Regions from separate parts of the Saccharopolyspora sp. SCSIO 74807 genome, predicted to be linked through region 3. Evidence: riboswitches for the same ligand, from Rfam matches in the RefSeq annotation. Region 3 holds a riboswitch; each other region holds the start of a gene.
The links. A riboswitch is a leader RNA that binds a small molecule or an ion and turns the genes downstream of it on or off. The one in region 3 is predicted to bind S-adenosylmethionine.
Positions count from the first base shown of each region.

Region 1: linked by a shared signal. The riboswitch ahead of thrC (threonine synthase) and the one ahead of V1457_RS00420 (aminotransferase class V-fold PLP-dependent enzyme) in region 3 are both predicted to bind S-adenosylmethionine.
Region 2: linked by a shared signal. The riboswitch ahead of V1457_RS11395 (hypothetical protein) and the one ahead of V1457_RS00420 (aminotransferase class V-fold PLP-dependent enzyme) in region 3 are both predicted to bind S-adenosylmethionine.

Region 1 covers NZ_CP146100.1:3,077,226-3,083,946, forward strand. The annotation lists gene V1457_RS14200 (DNA internalization-related competence protein ComEC/Rec2) at 1-1,832, shown strand, start outside; gene thrC (threonine synthase) at 1,901-3,172, opposite strand; SAM riboswitch class I at 3,185-3,312, opposite strand; gene holA (DNA polymerase III subunit delta) at 3,419-4,402, shown strand; gene rpsT (30S ribosomal protein S20) at 4,476-4,736, opposite strand; gene V1457_RS14220 (cold-shock protein) at 5,180-5,383, shown strand; gene V1457_RS14225 (VOC family protein) at 5,478-5,858, shown strand; gene lepA (translation elongation factor 4) at 5,960-6,721, shown strand, end outside.
Region 2 covers NZ_CP146100.1:2,477,147-2,483,867, reverse strand. The annotation lists gene V1457_RS11410 (ABC-F family ATP-binding cassette domain-containing protein) at 1-1,773, opposite strand, end outside; gene V1457_RS11405 (4-(cytidine 5'-diphospho)-2-C-methyl-D-erythritol kinase) at 1,808-2,764, opposite strand; gene V1457_RS11400 (ATP-binding cassette domain-containing protein) at 2,975-3,976, opposite strand; gene V1457_RS11395 (hypothetical protein) at 4,097-4,366, opposite strand; SAM riboswitch class I at 4,371-4,458, opposite strand; gene rsmA (16S rRNA (adenine(1518)-N(6)/adenine(1519)-N(6))-dimethyltransferase RsmA) at 4,661-5,536, opposite strand; gene V1457_RS11385 (resuscitation-promoting factor) at 5,718-6,721, opposite strand, start outside.
Region 3 covers NZ_CP146100.1:92,473-99,193, forward strand. The annotation lists gene V1457_RS00400 (hypothetical protein) at 86-229, shown strand; gene V1457_RS00405 (hypothetical protein) at 204-614, opposite strand; gene V1457_RS00410 (RluA family pseudouridine synthase) at 691-1,608, opposite strand; gene lspA (signal peptidase II) at 1,620-2,246, opposite strand; gene V1457_RS00420 (aminotransferase class V-fold PLP-dependent enzyme) at 2,300-3,664, opposite strand; SAM riboswitch class IV at 3,708-3,823, opposite strand; gene V1457_RS00425 (hypothetical protein) at 3,910-4,401, opposite strand; gene V1457_RS00430 (DivIVA domain-containing protein) at 4,483-5,319, opposite strand; gene V1457_RS00435 (YggT family protein) at 5,382-5,678, opposite strand; gene V1457_RS00440 (cell division protein SepF) at 5,698-6,333, opposite strand; gene V1457_RS00445 (YggS family pyridoxal phosphate-dependent enzyme) at 6,404-6,721, opposite strand, start outside.

The DNA of each region.
Region 1 (6,721 bases), 3.0 Mb from region 3:
GGGAATTGCTCGTCGCGGCCGTTGCGACCTACGAAGCGCCCGAAGGCGTATCGCCCGCGCCGAGCTGGCAGCGTGCAGCGGAGGATCTGCGCGAGGGACTGCGCGAGACTTCACGCACGATGCTCGGCCCAGCCGCAGCCGGACTGCTGCCGGGCCTCGTGGTCGGGGACACCGGCAAGCTCCCGCCGGAAGTCGTCGAGCAGTTCAACACGGCCGGACTCACCCACCTAACCGCGGTTTCCGGCTCGAACCTCGCGATCGTCTGCGGGGCGGTGTTGCTCGTGCTGCGCCTGATCGGCGCAGGCCCTGCCGTGTCGGCCGTGGGGGCGGCGTTGGCGATGATCGGCTTCGTGGTGCTCGCTGGACCGGAACCGAGCGTGCTCCGGGCAGCGGTGATGGGCTCGATCGGGCTGCTCGCCCTCGTCCTCGGCCGCGAACGGTCGGCGCTGCCGATCCTCTCGGCGAGCGTCGTCGGCCTGTTGCTGCTGGCGCCGGGCCTGGCCACGGCCGCGGGGTTCGCGCTATCGGTGGCCGCGACGGCCGGGCTGATCGTGCTCGCGCCGGTGTGGGCGGACGCGCTGCACTCACGTGGGTTGCCGGTGGGTGTCGCCGAGGCCCTGGCGATTCCGGCGGCGGCGCATCTGCTCACGGCGCCACTGGTGGCAGCCGTTTCCGGCGAGGTCAGCGTGGTCGCAGTGCTGGCGAACCTGCTGGCCGGTCCGGTGGTGGGGCCGGCCACCGTGCTGGGAGTGTGCGCGACGCTGCTCGCGCCCGTTTCCGGAACGCTGGCGAGCGCTCTGGTGTGGCTGGCGGGGCCGGAGCTGGAGTGGGTGCTGGCCGTCGCCCGCCATTCGGCCGCGGTTCCGGGCGCGTCGTTCGACTGGCCTTCCGGCGCTGGAGGCGGCCTGCTGCTGGCCGTGCTGGCGTTGATGTTGCTGGTGGTTCTGCGCGGCCGGATTTCGCGGATGGTGCTCGCAGCCGTGGTCCTGCTGTTCGTCGTCGTGGTGATCCCGGTACGGCATCGGGTCGCTCCGTGGCCGGTTCCCGGCTGGACCGTGGTCGCCTGCGATGTCGGGCAAGGCGACGGCCTGGTGCTGGCCACCGGGCGTCCGCACGAGGCCGTGGTGATCGACACCGGGCCGGACCCCGTGCTGATGAGCGATTGCCTGCAACGCCTGGAGATCCGCCGCATACCACTGTTGTTGCTGACGCATCTGCACGCGGACCACGTCAGCGGAGCGCCCGCGGTGCTGTCCGGCCGAGCGGTCGGCGCACTCGCCGTCGGATCGCTGCGAGAACCCGCTTGGGCTTTCCGGGAGGTGACCGCGGCGGCCCGCGCCAACCGCGTACCGGTGATGCGGCTGAGCGCCGGTCAACGAGTGCGGTGGCCGGGCCTGGTGCTCGACGTGCTCGGACCTCGCGGCGAGCTGGCGCGAACCCGCTCGAGCGAGGACGCCAACGACGCTTCGCTCGTGGTCAAGGCGACCACGCCGCACGGGCGGATCCTGCTCACCGGCGACGTGGAACTACCCGGCCAGGGGGAACTGCTGGATTCGAGGGCGAACCTGCGTGCCGAAGTGCTCAAGGTCCCGCACCACGGCTCGCGCTACACCACGCCTCGTTTCCTCGCGGCCGTAAGACCGCGGCTGGCTGTGGTCAGCGTCGGCGCGGGCAACAGCTACGGACATCCGAGCCCGCTGGTGCTCGGCGAACTGACCCGAATGGGCACCCGAGTGTTGCGCACCGACCAGTCCGGCGACGTCGCGATCGTGCAGGACGAGCAGGGCAGGCGAGCGGTCGAGCGCGGCGATCCGGTCCGCCCGGAGAACTGAGCCGAGCATCTGGACCACCGCGGCTTGCGCTCCGCGAGCCGCGCACGCGCGCGGCCCGCGGCGGACGGTCACAGACCCAGCGCCTGGTTCACCGAGTCGGTGTTCGGGGCGACGGTCGCCTTCGGGCCGACCTGGTCCTGCACGGCGTCGAGCGTCTTGAGGCCGTCGCCGGTGATCAGCAGCACCGTCTCCTCGTCCGGATCGATCTTGCCCGCCTCGATGAGCTTCTTCGCGGTCGCGACGGTGACCCCGCCCGCGGTCTCGGCGAAGATGCCCTCGGTCCGGGCCAGCAGCCGGATGCCGTCGACGACCTCCTGGTCGGTGACGTCCTCGATGGCTCCGCCGGTGCGGCGCACCGTGTCGAGCACGTACGGCCCGTCGGCCGGGGCGCCGATCGCCAGCGAGCGGGCGATGGTGTCCGGGCGCACCGGCTGCACCACGTCCTGCTGGCTCTTGAACGCGGTGGAAACCGGGGAGCACCCGGCGGCCTGCGCGCCGAAGATCTTGTACGGGCTCTCCTCGACAAGGCCGGTGTGCTGCAGCTCGCGGAAGCCCTTGTCCACCTTGGTCAGCTGCGAGCCGGAGGCGATGGGCACCACGATCTGCTCCGGCAGCCGCCAGCCGAGCTGCTCGGCGACCTCGAAGCCCAGCGTCTTGGAACCCTCGGAGTAGTACGGGCGGACGTTGACGTTGACGAACGCCCAGTCCTCGTGCTCCCCGGCCAGCTCGGTGGCCAGCCGGTTCACATCGTCGTAGTTCCCGTCGACCGCGAGCAGCGAGCCGTCGTAGACCGCGCTCATCAGGATCTTCGCGCGCTCCAGCGTGGACGGGACCAACACCACCGAGTCCCAGCCCGCGCGGGCCGCCGCGGAGGCGACCGCGTTCGCGAGGTTGCCGGTGGAGGGGCAGGCCAGCACCCGGAAGCCGAACTCGCGGGCGGCGGCCAACGCGACCGCGACCACGCGGTCCTTGAAAGAATGGGTGGGGTTGCCGGTGTCGTCCTTGACCCAGATCCGCTTGACGCCGAGCGCCTTGGCGAGGTTGTCGGCACGCACCAGCCTGGTACAGCCGGGTTCGGTGTTCGGGTGCTCCTCGACGTTGCTCGGCACCGGCAGCAGGTGCTTGTAGCGCCAGATGGAGCGGGGGCCTGCCTCGATGTCCTCGCGGCGCACGCGGCCGAAGTCGTAGGCGACCTCCAGCGGCGAGAAGTCCTCCAGCGACACGAATTCCGGGGCCAGCGGCTGGCGATGTCCCTCTTCCTTGGACACCAATTCGACGGCCGGACCGAGGTCGTAGGCCGTCTTGGCGGTGGAGTTCGTGTGTTGGGCGGCAGCGGTCATCGCGAGGTCCTTTCCTCATCTATCCCGCGGGCGGGTCGGAATTGGCACCGAATTCTTCGACTGCCTCGCGCGAGCCGCGAATGGTCGAGATGGTTGCCGGGGCTTCTACGGGCCGTTCCCTCTGCCCCTCTGGATGAGCTATTCGGTTGTACCGGCAACGTTACGGGACGGCGCCGCACCATGGCCAGGGGCGCCCGCGCAGCGGGAACGCCCGGCAGTGCCGGACGGTCATGCGACGATGCCCCTATGAGTTCTCCGTCGGTGGTCCGCGACCCGCTGCACTTGATCCTCGGTGACGAAGAACTGCTGGTGGAGCGGGCTTTGCACGAGACGGTGGGCGCGGCGCGGGCGGCCGACCCGGAAACCGAGCTGCGCCGGATCAAGGTGAGTGAACTCACCCCCCCAGAACTGGATGAACTGCTCAGCCCATCGCTTTTCGCGGAGAGCCGGGTAGTGGCCTTGGAGGCGGCGCAGGACGCCGGCAAGGAGATCGCCGAAGCGGTTCTTTCGCACGCTCGGCAACCCGCCGAAGGGGTCGTGCTCGTCGTCGTGCACAACGGGGGCGGGCGCGGCAAGAACGCCAAGGAACTGCCCGGCGCGCTGCGCAAGCTCGACGCCCGGGTGACCGAATGCCAGAAGATCACCAAACCCGCGCAGCGGGAGGCGTTCGTGAAGGACGAGGTGCGCCGCGCCGGCGGCCGCATCGACGCCGCCGGAGTCAGCGCGCTGATCGAGACCGTCGGCTTCGACCTCCGCGAGCTGTCGTCCTCGGCTTCCCAGTTGGTGGCCGACACCGGCGGCAAGGTCGACGAGAACGCCGTGCGCCGCTACCACCGCGGCCGCGCCGAGGTCACCGGGTTCGTCGTGGCGGAGAAGTCGGTCACCGGCGACCGTGCGGGTGCGTTGGAGGCGCTGCGCTGGGCGCTGCAACTCGGTGTGGCGCACGTGCTGATCGCGGACGCGCTGGCCGATTCGGTGCGCACCATCGGACGCGTCGCCGCTTACGGTCGCGGGGATCCGTTCCGGCTGGCCGGTGAGCTCGGTATGCCCGCATGGAAGGTGAAGAAAGCGCAGGCGCAGTCGCGGGGCTGGAGCAGTACGACGGTGGCCGATGCGTTGCAAGTCGTCGCCGCGCTCAACGGCGAGGTCAAGGGGATGGCTGCGGACGCCGACTACGCGTTGGAGCGCGCAGTGCGCAGGCTCGTCGACCTGCATTCCACCCGGGCTTGAGACACGAAAAACGGGGTCCGCTCCCGTTGGGAACGGACCCCGTTCTCGGATCGGCCTGCGCGAGCTGGGCCGCTCAGAGCACGTTGGCGCGCTTGGCCATCGCGGACTTCTTGTTGGCCGCCTGGTTGGCGTGGATGACCCCCTTGCTGGCGGCCTTGTCCAGGGTGCGCGCGGCGACGCGCTGCAACTCGACGGCCTTGTCCTTGTCGCCGGCGGCAGCGGCCTCGCGGAACTTGCGGATGGCGGTCTTGACCTCGGACTTGACCGACTTGTTCCGCAGCCGGTTCTGCTCGTTGGTCCTGATCCGCTTCATCGCGGACTTGATGTTGGCCACTGCTGGCGCCTCTTTCCTCGCTCGGACTCGTCGTGCCGCACTTGTACGGCGCTGCTTCCTCCGGTGCTCGAGCACCCGACGAACGCAGCCTTCCTCCCTGGCGGAACGCCGCACGGCACGGCTGTCCATGCTAGCAACGCCGTGTCGCACGCCCGGCTGCGGCTAGGTCTTCGGCGCATCGAGTCCGCCCGTGGCTCCCCGGGGCGGTCGGCCCTGCTGGCGGCCGGTGAAATGAGACCCACACCACCGGCGGGTCGCGGGAATGATCGGGGCGGCGGTGTGGTTGTATGAGTCGGCCGATTTTTGTGTTCGTGTTCGACACGCTCGCGAAAGTTGCGGGCGCGACTCTAGTCCCTGCGCAAGCTGGAGAGTTCGCCGTCTGGACTAGGCCCCGGTGGTCGCAGAGTGCGGCGCCGGTACTCATCCGCTGTGAGGAGACAGAGATGGCACAGGGCACCGTGAAGTGGTTCAACTCGGAGAAGGGCTACGGCTTCATCTCCCCCGACGGTGGCGGCCCGGACGTGTTCGTGCACTACTCCGCGATCGACGGCACCGGTTTCCGGACCCTCGAGGAGAACCAGACCGTGACCTTCGAGATCACCCAGGGTCAGAAGGGTCCGCAGGCCAGCGGCGTGCGCGCCGTCTGAGACCGCTGATCAACGCATCGAGCCCCGCACCGTCCGGTGCGGGGCTCGATGTCGTTCAGGGCCCGGACGGCCGCTACGGGGTACAACGGTGCGCATGGAGATCCTGAACAGCCGCATGATCCTGCGCCCGCTGGACCCGGAGCGTTCGCTGCGCTTCTACCGGGACGTGCTCGGGTTGGCGATCTCCCGGGAGTTCCCCGGTGGCACCGTCTTCTTCCTCGGCCAAGGTTTCATGGAACTGTCCGGCCAGGGCGAGCGCGGTCCGAGCCCGGACCAAGTCCTGTGGTTGCAGGTGCGGGACGTGCGCGCCGAGTACGAGCGGCTCACGCGCTTCGAGGTGCCGGTGGTGTCCGAACCCGCCCGGCAGCCCTGGGGCTTGGTGGAAGCGTGGATCACCGACCCCGACGGGATGCGGATCGCGCTGATCGAAGTTCCCGAGGACCACCCGATCCGCGCCGACCAGCGGGACACCTGAACCCCCGGGCATCCTCCGCGGAGTTGGGCATCGGCCACCGGTCGTGGCGTGGGACGATGTGCGGTGAAACCGCGCGCCCCCGAGATCCCGAGGAACACCGAGTGAGCAGCTTCGCCGATACCACCTTCACGGACCCGGAGCGCATCCGGAATTTCTGCATCATCGCGCACATCGACCACGGCAAGTCGACGCTGGCGGACCGGATGCTGCAGCTGACCGGGGTGCTCGGCGAGCGCGCGTACCGGGCGCAGTACCTCGACCGGATGGAGATCGAGCGCGAGCGCGGCATCACGATCAAGGCGCAGAACGTGCGGATGCCGTGGAACGTCGACGGCCTTGACCACGTGCTGCACATGATCGACACACCTGGGCACGTCGACTTCACCTACGAGGTGAGCCGTTCGCTGGCGGCTTGCGAGGGCGCGATCCTGCTGGTCGACGCCGCGCAGGGCATCGAGGCGCAGACGCTGGCGAACCTCTACCTGGCGATGGAGCACGACCTGCAGATCATCCCGGTGCTGAACAAGATCGACCTGCCCGCGGCCGAACCGGACAAGTACGCCGCCGAGCTCGCGCACATCATCGGCTGCGAAGCCGACGACGTACTGCGGGTTTCGGCCAAGACCGGGGACGGCGTCGGTGCGGTGCTCGACGAGGTGGTGCGCCAGGTTCCCGGCCCGGTGGGCGTGCACGATTCGCCGCCGCGCGCGATGATCTTCGACTCGATCTACGACACCTACCGCGGCGTGGTCACCTACATCCGGGTGGTCGACGGCAAGATCACCCCGCGGCAGCGGATCCGGATGATGTCCACCGGCGCCACGCACGAGCTGCTGGAGGTCGGCGTCATCTCGCCCGAGCCG
Region 2 (6,721 bases), 2.4 Mb from region 3:
GGCCAGTTCGAGCCAGCGGGCTTCCACGTCGTCCTTCTCCTGCTGCAGCGCCTGCAGATCGGCGCCCAGCGATTGCAGCTTGTCCGGCTCGGTAGCGGCCTCGGCCAGCCGCGCGTGCAGCTCCTGCTCCCGCTTGCCCAGCTTGTCCAGCTGCCGTTCCAGCTTCGCCAGGTCCTTGCGCGCGGCCCGCTCCTCGGCGCCGGAGAGCTTGTCCGGCTTCGCCTCGACCACGTCCGCGGCCTGCTTGCCGACGTCGCCACCACCCGCGGCCAGCAGCGAATGCCGCCGCTGCAGGTACTCCTCGATGCCGCCGGGCAGGTGGGTGAGCCTGCCGTCGCCGAACAGCGCCAGCACCGTGTCGCACACCCGCTCCACCAGGTAGCGGTCGTGCGAGACCACGACGAGCGTGCCCGGCCAGCCGTCCAGCAGGTCTTCGAGCTGCTGCAGGGTGTCGATGTCGAGGTCGTTGGTGGGCTCGTCGAGCACCAGCACGTTCGGTTCGGACATCAGCAGCCGCGCCAGCTGCAACCGCCGCCGCTCACCGCCGGAGAGGTCGCCGACCGGGGTCCACTGCCTGCCCTTGCCGAACCCGAACCGTTCGCCGAGCTGGGAGGCGGTGAGCTCGTACTTGCCCAGCTGCACCCGTTCGGCGACGTCCTCGATCGCCTCCAGCACCCGCCAGTTGCCCGGCAGGTCGTGCAGCTCCTGGGTCAGGTGCGCCAGCCGCACCGTCTTGCCCTCGATGCGCCTGCCCGCGTCCGGCTCCCGCTCACCTGCGATCAGCCGCAGCAACGTGGTCTTGCCGGAGCCGTTGACGCCGACCAGCCCGATCCGGTCACCCGGCCCGATCCGCCAGGTCACGTCGTCGAGCAGGGTGCGATCGGCGATCCGCAGGTCCACGTCCTCCAGCTCGATCACGGACTTGCCGAGCCGGCGTTTGGCGAAGGTGACCAGCTCAACGGTGTCGCGCGGCGGCGGGACATCCGCGATGAGCGCTTCGGCTGCCTCCACCCGGAACCGCGGTTTCGAGGTGCGGGCCTTCGCGCCGCGCTGCAGCCAGGCGAGTTCCTTGCGCGCCAGGTTCTGCCGCTTCTCCTCGGCCTGCTGGGCCAGCCGCGCGCGTTCCGCGCGGGCGTAGACCCAGTCCGCGTAGCCGCCTTCGTACTGCTCGACCCTGCCCTGGGTGACCTCCCAGGTGCGGTTGCACACGGTGTCCAGGAACCAGCGGTCGTGCGTGACGATCACCAGTGCGCAGCGGCGTTCCATCAGGTGGTCGGCCAGCCAGCGCACGCCCTCCACGTCGAGGTGGTTGGTGGGCTCGTCGAGCACCAGCACGTCCAGGTCGCGCACCAGCGCGGCCGCCAGCGCGACGCGGCGGCGCTCACCACCGGAGAAGTCGGCGACCGGGGTGTCCAGCCCGAGCCGGGTCATGCCGAGCCCGGTCAGCACCGAACGCACCCGGGCGTCGGCGGCCCACTCGTGCTCGGCGGTGAAGCCGTGCGGATCCAGCACCGCGTGGCGCACCGTCGAGCCCGGCGGCAGTTCGGTGCGCTGGGTGACCACCGCCAGCCGCAGGTCGCGCTGGTGGCTGACCCGGCCGGAGTCCGGTTCCTCGCTGCCGGAGACCACTTCCAGCAGCGTCGTCTTGCCGCCGCCGTTGAGGCCGACGACGCCGATCCGCTCCCCGGCGCCGATGCCGATCGAGACGCCGTCCAGCAGCGGGCGCTCTCCGTAGCTCTTGCGCACCGATTCGAGGTTGATCAGATTGGCCATCGGGGTTGCGGTACTCCAGGAAAACGAGGGGTGATCAGGCGTGCACCTGCGGCGGCGTGGGCCGGTCGGCCCGGTCGTCGCCGATGATCCGGGCTCCCGGCACCGGCCCCTGCGCGACCCGGACGGTGCGGCACACGCCCGCGCCGGACAGTTCCGCGGCGACCCGGACCGCGGAGTCGTTGTCGGTGCACAGGAACGCGCAGGTCGGTCCGGAGCCGGACACGATCCCGGCCAGCGCGCCCGCCTCCACGCCGGCGCGCAGCGTGCGGCGCAGGTTCGGGCGCAGCGAGACCGCCGCGGACTGCAGGTCGTTGCCCAGCAGCAGGGCCAGCTGGTTCGGATCGCCGGAGGCCAGCGCCTCCAGCAGCGGCTCGACCTCGCCGACCCGGTTCGGCCCGGTGTCGGCGCGCAACCGGTCCAGCTCGCCGTACACACCGGGGGTTTCCAGGCCGCGGCGGTCCAGCGCGATCACCCAGTGGAAGGTGTGCCTGGCGAGAACCGGCACGAGCCGCTCGCCGCGGCCGGTGCCCAGCGCGGTGCCGCCCTGCAACGCGAACGGCACATCGCTGCCGATCTTGGCGGCGATGTCGCTGAGCTCGTCGCGCCCGATCTCCAGGCGCCACAGCGTGTTCAGCGCCAGCAGCGCGGCCGCGGCGTCGGCGCTGCCGCCCGCCATTCCGCCGGCCACCGGGATGCCCTTGCGGATCGAGACCTGCACGCCCGGCTCTTCCGGGTCGCGGCCGGAGTGCTCGGCCAGCAGCCGCACCGCCGTCCACGCCAGGTTGCTCTGCCCGGTCGGCACCGAGTCGGCGCCGTCGCCGCGGACGTCGATGCCCGGCTCGTCGGCGCTGTGCACGGTGACCTCGTCGGTCAGCGACAAGGCCTGGAAGACGGTGACCAGCTCGTGGTAACCGTCCGGGCGAGCGTCGCCGACCGCCAGGTGCAGGTTCACCTTGGCCGGAACACGCACGGTGATGGGGGTGGGTACCACGGAGAGCACTCCTAGAGCGTACGTGTCCGCGCGATCCGGGTGCCGCCCCAGCACCGACTTCGCAGCACGCGGCCGCCGGTCGAGCCCGGTGCACGGGCTCGGCCGGCGGCCGGTCGGTTCTTGTGCCGCTGCTGCGCGCTTCGGAGGATTCCGAGTGCAGCGGCACCGCAAGGGACGCCGTCTGCTATTTCCGCGATCCCAGTTCGGGGATCAGGCGGCCACGCCTTCGACGCTGACCGGAGTGCGGCGCACCTGCGCGTCCCGGTCGACCATCCACTTCAGCGCGGCCTCGGAGCGCTCACCGGTGAGCCCGATGCGGAACTTCGCCACCGGCGTGTCCCCGAGCCGCGTCATGCCGCCGCCCAGCACGGCCAGGTCCACGCCGAACCGCCCGGCCGCTTCCGGCAGCAGCGCGCCGACGGCGGCGAAACCGACCAGCACCACCTCGGCGACCACGTCGTGCCTGCGGCCGGATCCGGCCTCCGGCAGCAAGCTGGTGCCGAGGCGGCTGCCCGGCTCGGAGACCAGGTCGAGCACCTTGCCCTGCTCGACGACCCGGCCGCCGTCGAGGACCACCGCCTCGTCGGCGATGCGCCGCACCACGGCGGTGTCCCCAGTGGTCAACAGCACCGTGGCACCCAGCTCGGAGCGCGCGCGGTCGAGCACCGTCAGCACCGCCTCCGCGGTCGACGAGTCCAACCCGGCGGTCGGCTCGTCGGCCACCAGGACCGAGGGCTTGGCCGCGAGCGCGCGGGCGACCGCGACCCGCCGCCGCTGGCCGTCGGTCAGCTGTTCCGGGTGCAGCGGCGCCTTGTCGGTCATGCCGACCAGGTCGAGCAGTTCGGCGACGCGGGCGCGGCGTTGCGGCCCGGGCATCTCGGCGGCTTCCAGCGGCAGCGCCACGTTGCCCGCGGCGGTGCGCTGGCGCAGCAGCGAGTCGCCGTCCGGGACCACGCCGATGTGTCTGCGGGCGGCGCGCAGCGCGGCGCCGTCCAGCGCGGAGAGGTTCGTCCCGTCGATCTTCACGGCACCGCGGTCCGGCTTGTCCAGCAACCCGACGCAGCGGGCGAGGGCGGACTTGCCCGCATCGCTGGGACCGACCACGCCGCACACCGACCCGGCGGGGACCTCCAGGGACACGTCGTCGAGCGCGACGGCGCCTGCGCGGGATTCGCCGCGGAAGGATTTGCTCAGGTTCTCGACAGTGATCATGTTCGGCTCCACATCAGCTCACTCCGGGAGCGCAGGCTGCTGCGCATCGACCGGCCGGAAGGAAACGCTGGTTCGCTGGCCCGAACCGGCCCGGCGGACCGGATTCGGTGGCTCGGGCAGCTAGCCGCGACAGGCCGTGGTCGTGCGCCGTCCTTGATCGATGATGCGGCGCTGGGTGAGCGCGAGCCCGTGCGGCGCGGAGCGCGCGCGGGCGCGGCCGCCGCGGGCGGTTCGCCGGAGCTTGTCGTGCTGCGCGCCCGTGCTGCCGGGCAGCGCGATCTTGAGCTGGGCGATCTCGAGCTGGGCGCTCCCGAGCTGGGCGGACCCGGACTGAGCGAACGCGGACTGGGCGAACCCGGGCCGGGCGCCGGTCAGCGGAGTTTCAAACACGTCGACTCCATCGGCCCTGGCGTTAGCACCTGCCCACGGGGTGGTTGCTGCGGCGTCGTCGAGCCAGGTCTCTCGGCCGCTCGGGATGGATTTCCCGGATAGTAGAACCCAGTCGTGTCCGCGAACGCAAGGCGACACTGGTCACTATGTGGAATCGTTCGGCAGATCACACCACCTGGCCGAGTCGCTGACCTTGATCAACAGATCCAGCCCGGACACACTGGGTAGTCAGACTGCGCGCTCGCCACTCGCCTGGAGTGATCGGCGGAAGCGCCCTGCCGCGTCGCCGGGAACTCAGCGCACGGATTCGGCGCCCGCTGCGGCCACCCGGGCGAAATCTTCGACCGTGAGCTGCTCGCCGCGAGCCGTCGGATCGACCCCGGCCGCGCGCAACAACTCCTCGGCACGCGCCGCCGAACCGGCCCATCCGGACAGCGCCGCCCGCAACGTCTTGCGCCGCTGCGCGAACGCGGCGTCCAGCACGCGGAACACCTCGGCGCGGTCCGCGCTCGACGGCGGATCGGTGCGGGAGAACGAAACCAGGCCCGAATCCACGTTCGGCACCGGCCAGAACACGGTCCGCGGCACCGGGCCCGCGCGGCGCACCTCGGCGAACCACGCCGCTTTCGCGCTCGGGAGCCCGTAAGTGCGGCCGCCGGGTTTCGCCGCGAGCCGGTCGGCGACCTCGGACTGCACCATCACCAGGCCCTTGCGCAGCGACGGCAGCTCCGCCAGCAGGTGCAGCACCACCGGCACGGCGACGTTGTACGGCAGGTTCGCCACCAGCGCGGTCGGCGGGTCTGCTGCGAAGTCGTCGGCGTGCACCCGCAACGCGTCGGCGCTGAGCACTCGGAGGCGGTCCGCGAGGCCCGGGGCGAACTCGGCCGCCGTGCGCGGCAGCCGCTCCGCGAGCGCGGGATCGACCTCCACCGCGACGACCCCGCGCGCCGCCGACAGCAGCGCCAGCGTGAGCGAGCCCAATCCGGGGCCGATCTCCAGGACCACGTCGTCGGCCGTGAGCCCGGCGGCGCCGACGATGCGGCGCACGGTGTTCGGGTCGTGCACGAAGTTCTGGCCGAGCTTCTTGGTGGGGCGGATCCCCAGGTCCTCCGCCAGCCGGCGAACATCGGCGGGCCCCAGCAACCGCGCCCTGTCCGCGTCACTTTCCACGCACCAGAACCTACCCGCGCCCGCACCCGGCCCTGCGCGCGGCCCGCCGCACTACCCGCCGACTCCGAGCGAACGGACCGTTCTTCCGATCGGGAGTGGTTAGTGCCGGGAGAACGAAGTGAGCGGACCGCTCGGCCGGGCATGCCGGGCGAACGGTCCGCTCACTTGGTGATCGTGCGGGTCAGCTCAGACCGAGCTTGGAGGAGCAGCCCGGCCAAGCGCCGTAGCCGCCGCCGCGCGAGTCGCGAACCTTGGTCGCGACCTGGATCTGCTGCTCCCGGCTGGCCTGGTGCGGATAGGCCGCGAACTGGTCGCCGCCGAAGGCGCTCCAGGTCTGCTTGTCGAACTGCAGGCCGCCGTAGTAGCCGTTGCCGCTGTTGATGGCCCAGTTCCCGCCGGCCTCGCACTGCACCAGCTTGTCCCAGATGGCGCTGTTCGGCGGTTCCTTGCCACCGACGCGCTTGACCGTCGGCGTGGCTTCCTTCGTGATCTTCTCGCCGACCGCCTCGCGCCCGGTCTCCTCACCGTTCTTGGTGGTGATGCGGGTGAAGACGATCTTCTCGCCGGGCGTGCCCTGCTTCTCGACCTTCTCCTCGCCCTGGAACATCGAGTCGTCGACGATCTCCTGCACGGGCGGCTGCACCGGCTGCGTCAGGTTGACCACCTTGCTGCCGGTGCGGTTGATCTGCACCTGCGCGCCGTCGGTGATCTTCTGGTCGCCGCCGGGGGTGATGTGGTCCTCCGGCCCGAGCTGGAGCTTCTGCTCCTTGACCAGGTCGTCGACGGTGACCGCGGTGGTGGTCAGCTGCCGCGGCGCCTCGCCGCCGTCGGTGACGGTGATGTCCTTGGCGGTGTTGACCGTGAGGTCCATGCCCTGCTCGGGCACTTCCATGTTCCGGTCGGCCGAGACGAACGCGCCGTCGGCGGGCACGCCGAGCTGGCGCAGCGCCTGGTCGACGGTCACCGACCGCACCCACTCCTCGCGGGGCTGGCCGTCCACGGTCATCTTCACCAGCCGGCCGCGGTCCAGCGTGATCGTGTCGTTGTGCCCGACCTGGGCCTGCGGGGACGGGCTCAGCGCGTCGTGCGGGCCGACGTTGATGCCCTCTTCCTGCAGGACTTCACCCACGGTGGAGTCGTAGGTGTTGACCTGGCGCTCCTGGCCGTCCACCTCGACGGTCACGG
Region 3 (6,721 bases):
GCCACGCACCTCGGCGGCCTAGCGTCAACGGCATGAGGTCGAAGCGGAAGCGAGCCGCTTCCCGGTGTCGCGAGGAGGAATGGTGTTGCCCGCACTTCCGCTGCCCGCATTGCTGCTCGGCGTCGGATCGGCGCTGATGATGATCGGGATCGCCGAACTGGCCGGCCGGTCGGCCGCCGAGCGCGGCCGGGAGCCCGCGGTGACTACTGCCCGTCCCGGCGACGCTTGATCCACCCGAGCGGCCCGCCGGAGCGCTCCTCGTCACGAGGTTCCTGCCGCTCCCGGCGTTGCAGCGTCGGCCAATCCCCGGCGTCGCCGTAGGAGTCGCCCGGTTCCGGCGGTGCGCCACCGAGAACGGCCGGACCGCCCCGGCCGAAGTCCTCGGCCTGCACCAGCTCGGCGAGTCCGGTGTTCACCCGCTCGTCCGCATCCGCCTGCGGGCTCCGCTGCGGTCCGATTCCGGCAGCGACCGGCCCCGCGGCTGCGATCGGCCCGGTCGCGGTTTCCTCCGCAGGTGCAAGCGGTTCCGGCTGCAACGTGCCGCGCCACGACAATCCCATCGGCGGGGTCGGGGTGTCCTCGACGTGCTCGTGCCGTTCACCCGCGTTCGACATCGCCCCTCCCAGCCCGCCCGATCTCGGCGGATTTCACCAGATTACGCGATGCGAGCCCCGGAGATCGCCGATTCGGCTAAGCGTCCTGCGCGCGCAGCACATCCAGCGCGTGCTGCAGGTCGGCCGGGTATTCGCTGGTGAACTCGACCCGAGTTCCGTCAGCAGGATGCTCGAACCCGAGCGAACGGGCGTGCAGCCACTGCCTGGTGAGCTCCAACCGCCGTCCCAGCACCGGATCGGCACCGTAGGTCAGGTCGCCAGCGCAAGGATGCCGCAAGGCCGCGAAGTGCACCCGGATCTGGTGCGTGCGCCCGGTTTCCAGCTTCACGTCCACCAGCGACGCCGCGCGGAACGCCTCCACCGTCTCGTAGTGGGTGACGCTCGGTTTGCCGCCGGTGACCACCGCGAACTTGTAGTCGTGCCGCGGATGCCGGTCGATCGGCGCGTCGATGGTGCCGCGGCTCGGATCGGGATGGCCCTGCACCAGCGCGTGGTAGCGCTTTTCCACCGTGCGTTCCTTGAACGCCCGCTTCAGCGCCGTGTAGGCGTGCTCGCTCTTGGCCACGACCATCACGCCGGTGGTTCCCGCGTCGAGCCGGTGCACCACGCCCTGCCGTTCGGCGGCCCCCGATGTCGCGATCGGGACGCCGGCCGCGGCGAGCCCGCCCACCACGGTCGGGCCTTCCCAGCCGGGGCTGGGGTGCACGGCCACTCCGATCGGCTTGTCCACCACGACGATGTCCGCGTCCTGGTGCAGGATCTGCAAGCCCTCCACCGGCACCGCCACGACCTCCGGTTCGGGCCGGGCGGCCGGCAGGGTGACCTCCAGCAGCGACCCGGCGGGCAGCCGGTCGGACTTGCCGACCTGGGCGCCGTCCAGCAGCACGTCGCCTGCTTCGGCGAGCCCGGCGACGGTGTTGCGGGACAGGCCGAGCAGTTTGGACAGGCCCGCGTCGACCCGCATCCCTTCCAGCCCGTCCGGGACCGGCAGCATCCGCAGATCGCTCACGACCGCTCCTTCTTCCGGTGCACCGTGCCGTCGTAGTCCCGGCCGAGCAGGGACATCAGCACCACGAGCACGCCGCCGCACACGATCGCCGAGTCCGCGACGTTGAACACCGGCCACACGCTGCCGTCCGGTGCGAACAGCGAGACGAAGTCGACGACGTGCCCGCGCAGGAACCCGGGTTCGCGGAACAACCGGTCCACGAGGTTCCCGCAGGCCCCGCCGAGCACGAGCCCGAGCCCGATGGCCCAGCCGGTGGAGCGCAGCTTCGGCGCGAGCCACAAGATCACGCCGACGACCACGATCGCCAGCAGCGCCAGCAGCCACGTCATACCGGTGGCCAGCGAGAACGCAGCGCCGGGATTGCGCACCAATACCAGGTAGACCGCACCGCCGAACAGCCGTGCGGGCGGCTGGTCCTCCAGTGCGGCGACCGCGGCGACCTTGGTTAGCACGTCGGCCGCCAACAGCAGCGCGGCGACGCCGAACAGCAGCACCAGCAGCCTGCGCGGGCGCGGGGACTCCCCCGTGCTACCGGAGTCACCAGCCCCGCTGGAATCCCCCGCGGCGGAGCCGCCCGGCGCGGCAGGTTCGGGCTGCTCGGGTTCGGATCGCTCGATGTTCACTCGTCCCATTCTCCCCGAGCCGGAGACCGCCCTCGCATCGGCTCGAACCCGGGTCAGTTCAGCGCCGCCGGGAAACCCCGCGGATCGTGCTCGGGCACCCAACCGCCTTCTACCAACGCGTACCTCGAGCTCGGCCCGTCCGCGACCAGCCCGCGCAGCGCGTCGACGAACCTGTCCACGTGCTCGGTCGTCGTGCCGAGCCCGATGCTGACCCGCAGCGCGCGCTGCGCCCCGGAACCCGCCAGCAGGTGCCGCACCGCGCGGTGCGCGCAGAACAGCCCGTCCCGCACGCCGATGCCGTGCTCGGCGGACAGCGCGCTCGCGAGCAGTCCCGGGTCGCGAGCCTGCCCGGCATCGCGATTCTGCCCAGCATCGCGATCCGCCACGGTCAGGCTGACCACTCCGACCCGCGCGTGCTCGGGCCCGAACAGGCTCAGCTCGCGCAACCCGGGGATGTCGCGCAAGCCCGCGCGCAACCGAATCAGCAGCGCGTCCTCGTGCGCGATGATCGACTCGGCGTGCTCCGACCACACCCGGCAGGCGGTGGCCAGCGCGTGCACGCCCACCGTGTTCGGCGAACCCGCTTCGTGCCGTTCCGGCCCGGTGTTCCAGTCGATCACGCCGTCATCCGGCACGGCGCGAGTCGCGCCGCCGCCGGCGAGGTAGGGCGGAGCCGCGTCGAGCCAGTCCGCACGGCCGATCAGCGCACCCGCCCCGAACGGCGCGTAGAGCTTGTGCCCGGACAGCACCACGTGGTCCACGCCCAGCTCGGCGATCCGCACCGGCCGGTGCGGGGCGAGCTGCGCCGCGTCCAGCAACGTGCGGGCACCGCGCCGCCGCGCGACCCGCGCGAGTTCGGCGACCGGCCAGAGTTCACCGGTGACGTTGGAAGCACCGGTGAGCACCGCGAGCTTCGGCCCTTCCGGGCAATCCGCGAGCGCTTCGTCGAGCGCCCGCACGGCTTCGTCCGCGCTCGCCGGGATGCCGAGCCGCCGGACCTCGCTTCCCCAGGGCAGCAGCGCCGCGTGGTGCTCGGTGTCGAACACCACCACGGACGTTCCGTCCGGCACGGCCGCCGCCAGCAGGTTCACCGCGTCGGTCGTGTTCCGCGTGAAGATCACGGAGTCATCGCGGCGCGCGCCGACGAACCGGCGCAGAACGTCCCGGGCGCTTTCGTAAACCCGCGTGCAGACCTGGGAGGCGAATCCCGCGCCGCGGTGCACGCTGGCGTACCAGGGCAGTAACGCGTCGACGGCGTCGCGGACCGCGGTCAGGCACGGCGCGCTGGCCCCGTGATCGAGGTTGGCGTACTCGGCGGTGCCACCGGTGATCAGCGGCACCCGCAGCCCGCTACCGACCACACCGGGCACTTCGACGTCCACATCGGACTGCTGCGGATGCTCGACGGCTGACGACACGACATCTCCTCGGGTCACTCCGGACCCGCCAGCGTCCGTGCCAGGCCCGCGCTTGCCGGATCGCCGCACGCGACCGGCCAGGTCCTCACCCGGGGCACCCCACCGCGGTCGGAGGGTTGCCGGCCAGCAAACCGGGGTTTACCGCTGGCACTCATGACCTTCGATCAAGAGGTTAGAACACGCTGTTAGGTCCGCCGCCACCGGGTATCGGTGTGCGCGGCAGCCAGCTGGCAGCCCGCGGTACGTCAGCCCGCGGTCCGCGCCTGCCCCGCCAGCACGGCGTCGGGCGTGCAGCGGGCGCAGGAGGTGAAGCCCAGTTCGCGGGCTTCGCGCACCGGCAGGCTCAGCACCTCGCGGTCGCCGAGCCAGCCGCACGCGGCCAAGTGGTATCGCGGGCGTTCGTCGACCACGACCACTTCTTCGTCCGATTCGGACACCAGCAGCGCGTCCGCCGCGTCGGTGTCCTCCTCGGCCGGTTCGTCCCCCGAACCGTCCTCGACCGTCGCGGACTGCGCGGACGTTCCCTCGCTGGAATCATCCGCGGGCACTGCGGGGCCGGGCCCCGACGGCGACGAGCTCGCCTCCCGTCGCCGTCGGAGCCGGTCCACCACGAGCAGGACCGCGCACACCGCGCACAACACGACCGACAGCCACGACCACGCGGGGCTGCCGATCACCACCGAGGTCACCAGGACACCGGCTGCGGCCAGGACCAGCGCCAGAACCACCAACAACACGTCGGACTCCCACTCACCGAACGACCGCCTGTGACGCCCTCGCCACGCTCACCGTGCACGGGCGGCGTCCGGGAACGCCGACTAGCCCGCCTCTGCCGCGCGGGCGCCGAAGCTGTAGGTGTTCTGCTGGGCCGAGCTGCGACCGTTGCTCTCGGCAGGAGCCGCCGACCCGCGGTCCTGCAGTTCACGCAGCTGCGATTCCAGGTAGGTCTGCAACCTCGTGCGGTATTCGCGCTCGAAGGTGCGCAGCGTGTCGATCTTCTTCTCCAGCGCGTTCTTCTCCTGGGTGATGTTGCCCATCACCTCGGCGTGCTTGCGCTGGGCATCGCGTTCCAGACCGGCGGCCTTCTCGCGGGCCTGCCGCTCCAGGGTCTCCGCGCGCGTGCGCGCGTCGTTGAGCATCGTCTCGGCCCGGGTGCGGGCCTCGTTGACCATGCTTTCGGACTTCGCCCGGGCGTCCGAGAGCAGTTGCTCGGACTTGGTGCGGGCCTCCGAGAGCATCCCGTCGGCCTCGGCCTTCGCCTCACCGGTCAGCCGGTCGGCCATCTCCTGCGCCAGGCCCAGCACCTTCGCGGCCTGCACGTGGTGATCTCCACCCGGGGAGGTCTGCTCGGCAGCGGTCGGGGCCGGGACCGGCGCGAGCCGACGCGGTTCTTCCGCCGGAGCGGGGGCGGCGGGAGCGGCGGGGACCGCGGACGCCTGGCTGCGGGCGTCGTCGAGGTCGACCTGCGCGGTCTGCAGCTGGTTCTCCAGCTGCTCAACCTGGCTGCGCAGGTCGTTGTTCTCCTCCACCAACCGGGCGAGCTCGGCTTCGACGAGGTCGAGGAACGCGTCCACCTCGTCCTCGTTGTAGCCGCGCTTCCCGATCGGCGGTTTACTGAACGCGACGTTATGCACGTCGGCGGGGGTCAGGCCCACAAGATCACCTCACGCACTCTTCGGCTGCGGGTCACCCGGGTTCCCCGTTACCCGGACTTCGCTCAATGTCCCAGCAGCAACCTCAACAGCAGCTGCATCAGTATGTACACAACCAGCAGCAGCACCATAATGGATAGGTCCAGCCCCACTCCGCCGATCCGGACCGTCGGGATCACCCGACGTAGCAGCCGGACGGGCGGGTCGGTCACTGTGTAGATGCTCTCCAACGCGATTGCAACCCCTCCAGCGGGGCGCCAGTCGCGGGCGAACACCCGGACGAGTTCGATCACGATACGGGCCGTGAGCAGCAGCCAGAAGAAGAAGACCGCGTAGTAAAGGATGATCAGGAGCAGTTCCACGGTTCAACTCTGCCACCGGTCACCCGTAGTTGAAAAAGGCGCCCTCGGCGAGCTTGCGCTTGTCCTCGGCCGCGACGTCCACGTTCGGCGGTGAGAGCAAGAACACCCGGTTGGTGACCTTCTCGATCGATCCGCGCAGCGCGAAGGCCAGACCTGCGGCGAAGTCGACCAGCCGCTTGGCGTCCGCTTCGTCCATCTCGGTCAGGTTCATGATCACCGGACTGCCGTCCCTGTACTGCTCGCCGATCGTGCGCGCCTCGCTGTAACTGCGCGGATGCAGCGTTGTGATCTTGCTCAAGTTGAACATGCTGCCGGTGTCGGTGACCGCGCGCAGCCGGGAGACCGACTCGCGTTCGCCGCCCGCCGGGCGGGACGGCGCCTCCGCGGGCCACTGCCTGCGGACCGGGGGCTTCACCTCCCGGTGATCGTCCGCGCGCGGCACGTCCTCGTAGGGTTCGCTCGCGGGTTCCGGCTGGTAACCGCCGCGCACGCCGACGCGGCGGCGCCCGCCGATCCGGTCGGCCGGGGCGTCGTAGCCGTCGTCGACCGGGTGGCGGTCGTACTGGCGGTCGGCGTAGGTCTCGTCCTCGAATTCCTCGATCTCGTCGGCCGGGACCATGCCGAAATATGCCTTCAGCTTGTGCAGAGCGCTCATGGCATGACCTTCCTCCGCGACTCCTACGAGCCGAGCGCGGTACGACCGGCCGTCGACCCCCCGCCGCTGGCTACGGCGAGATTAGCCCGCGGCCTCCTAGCAACGCTGTTCCGACACGCACTCGCGTGGACCCGTGCGCTACGGCACTCTCCAGATCTCCGCTCATGCCCGCCGAGATTTCTTCAGCCTCGGGGTGATCCTGGCGCAGCCGTGCGGCGATCTCGGAAAGTGTGTCGAACGCCACTTCCGGCCGGACGTGCTGCGGAGCCACCGCCATCACTCCCCGCAACCGCAGCTCACTCGTCGTCGTGATCACCTCTGCGAGTGACCTGACCTCCGCAGGTGGGCACCCGCCGCGGCCCCGCGCCTCGTCCAAGTTCACCTGAAC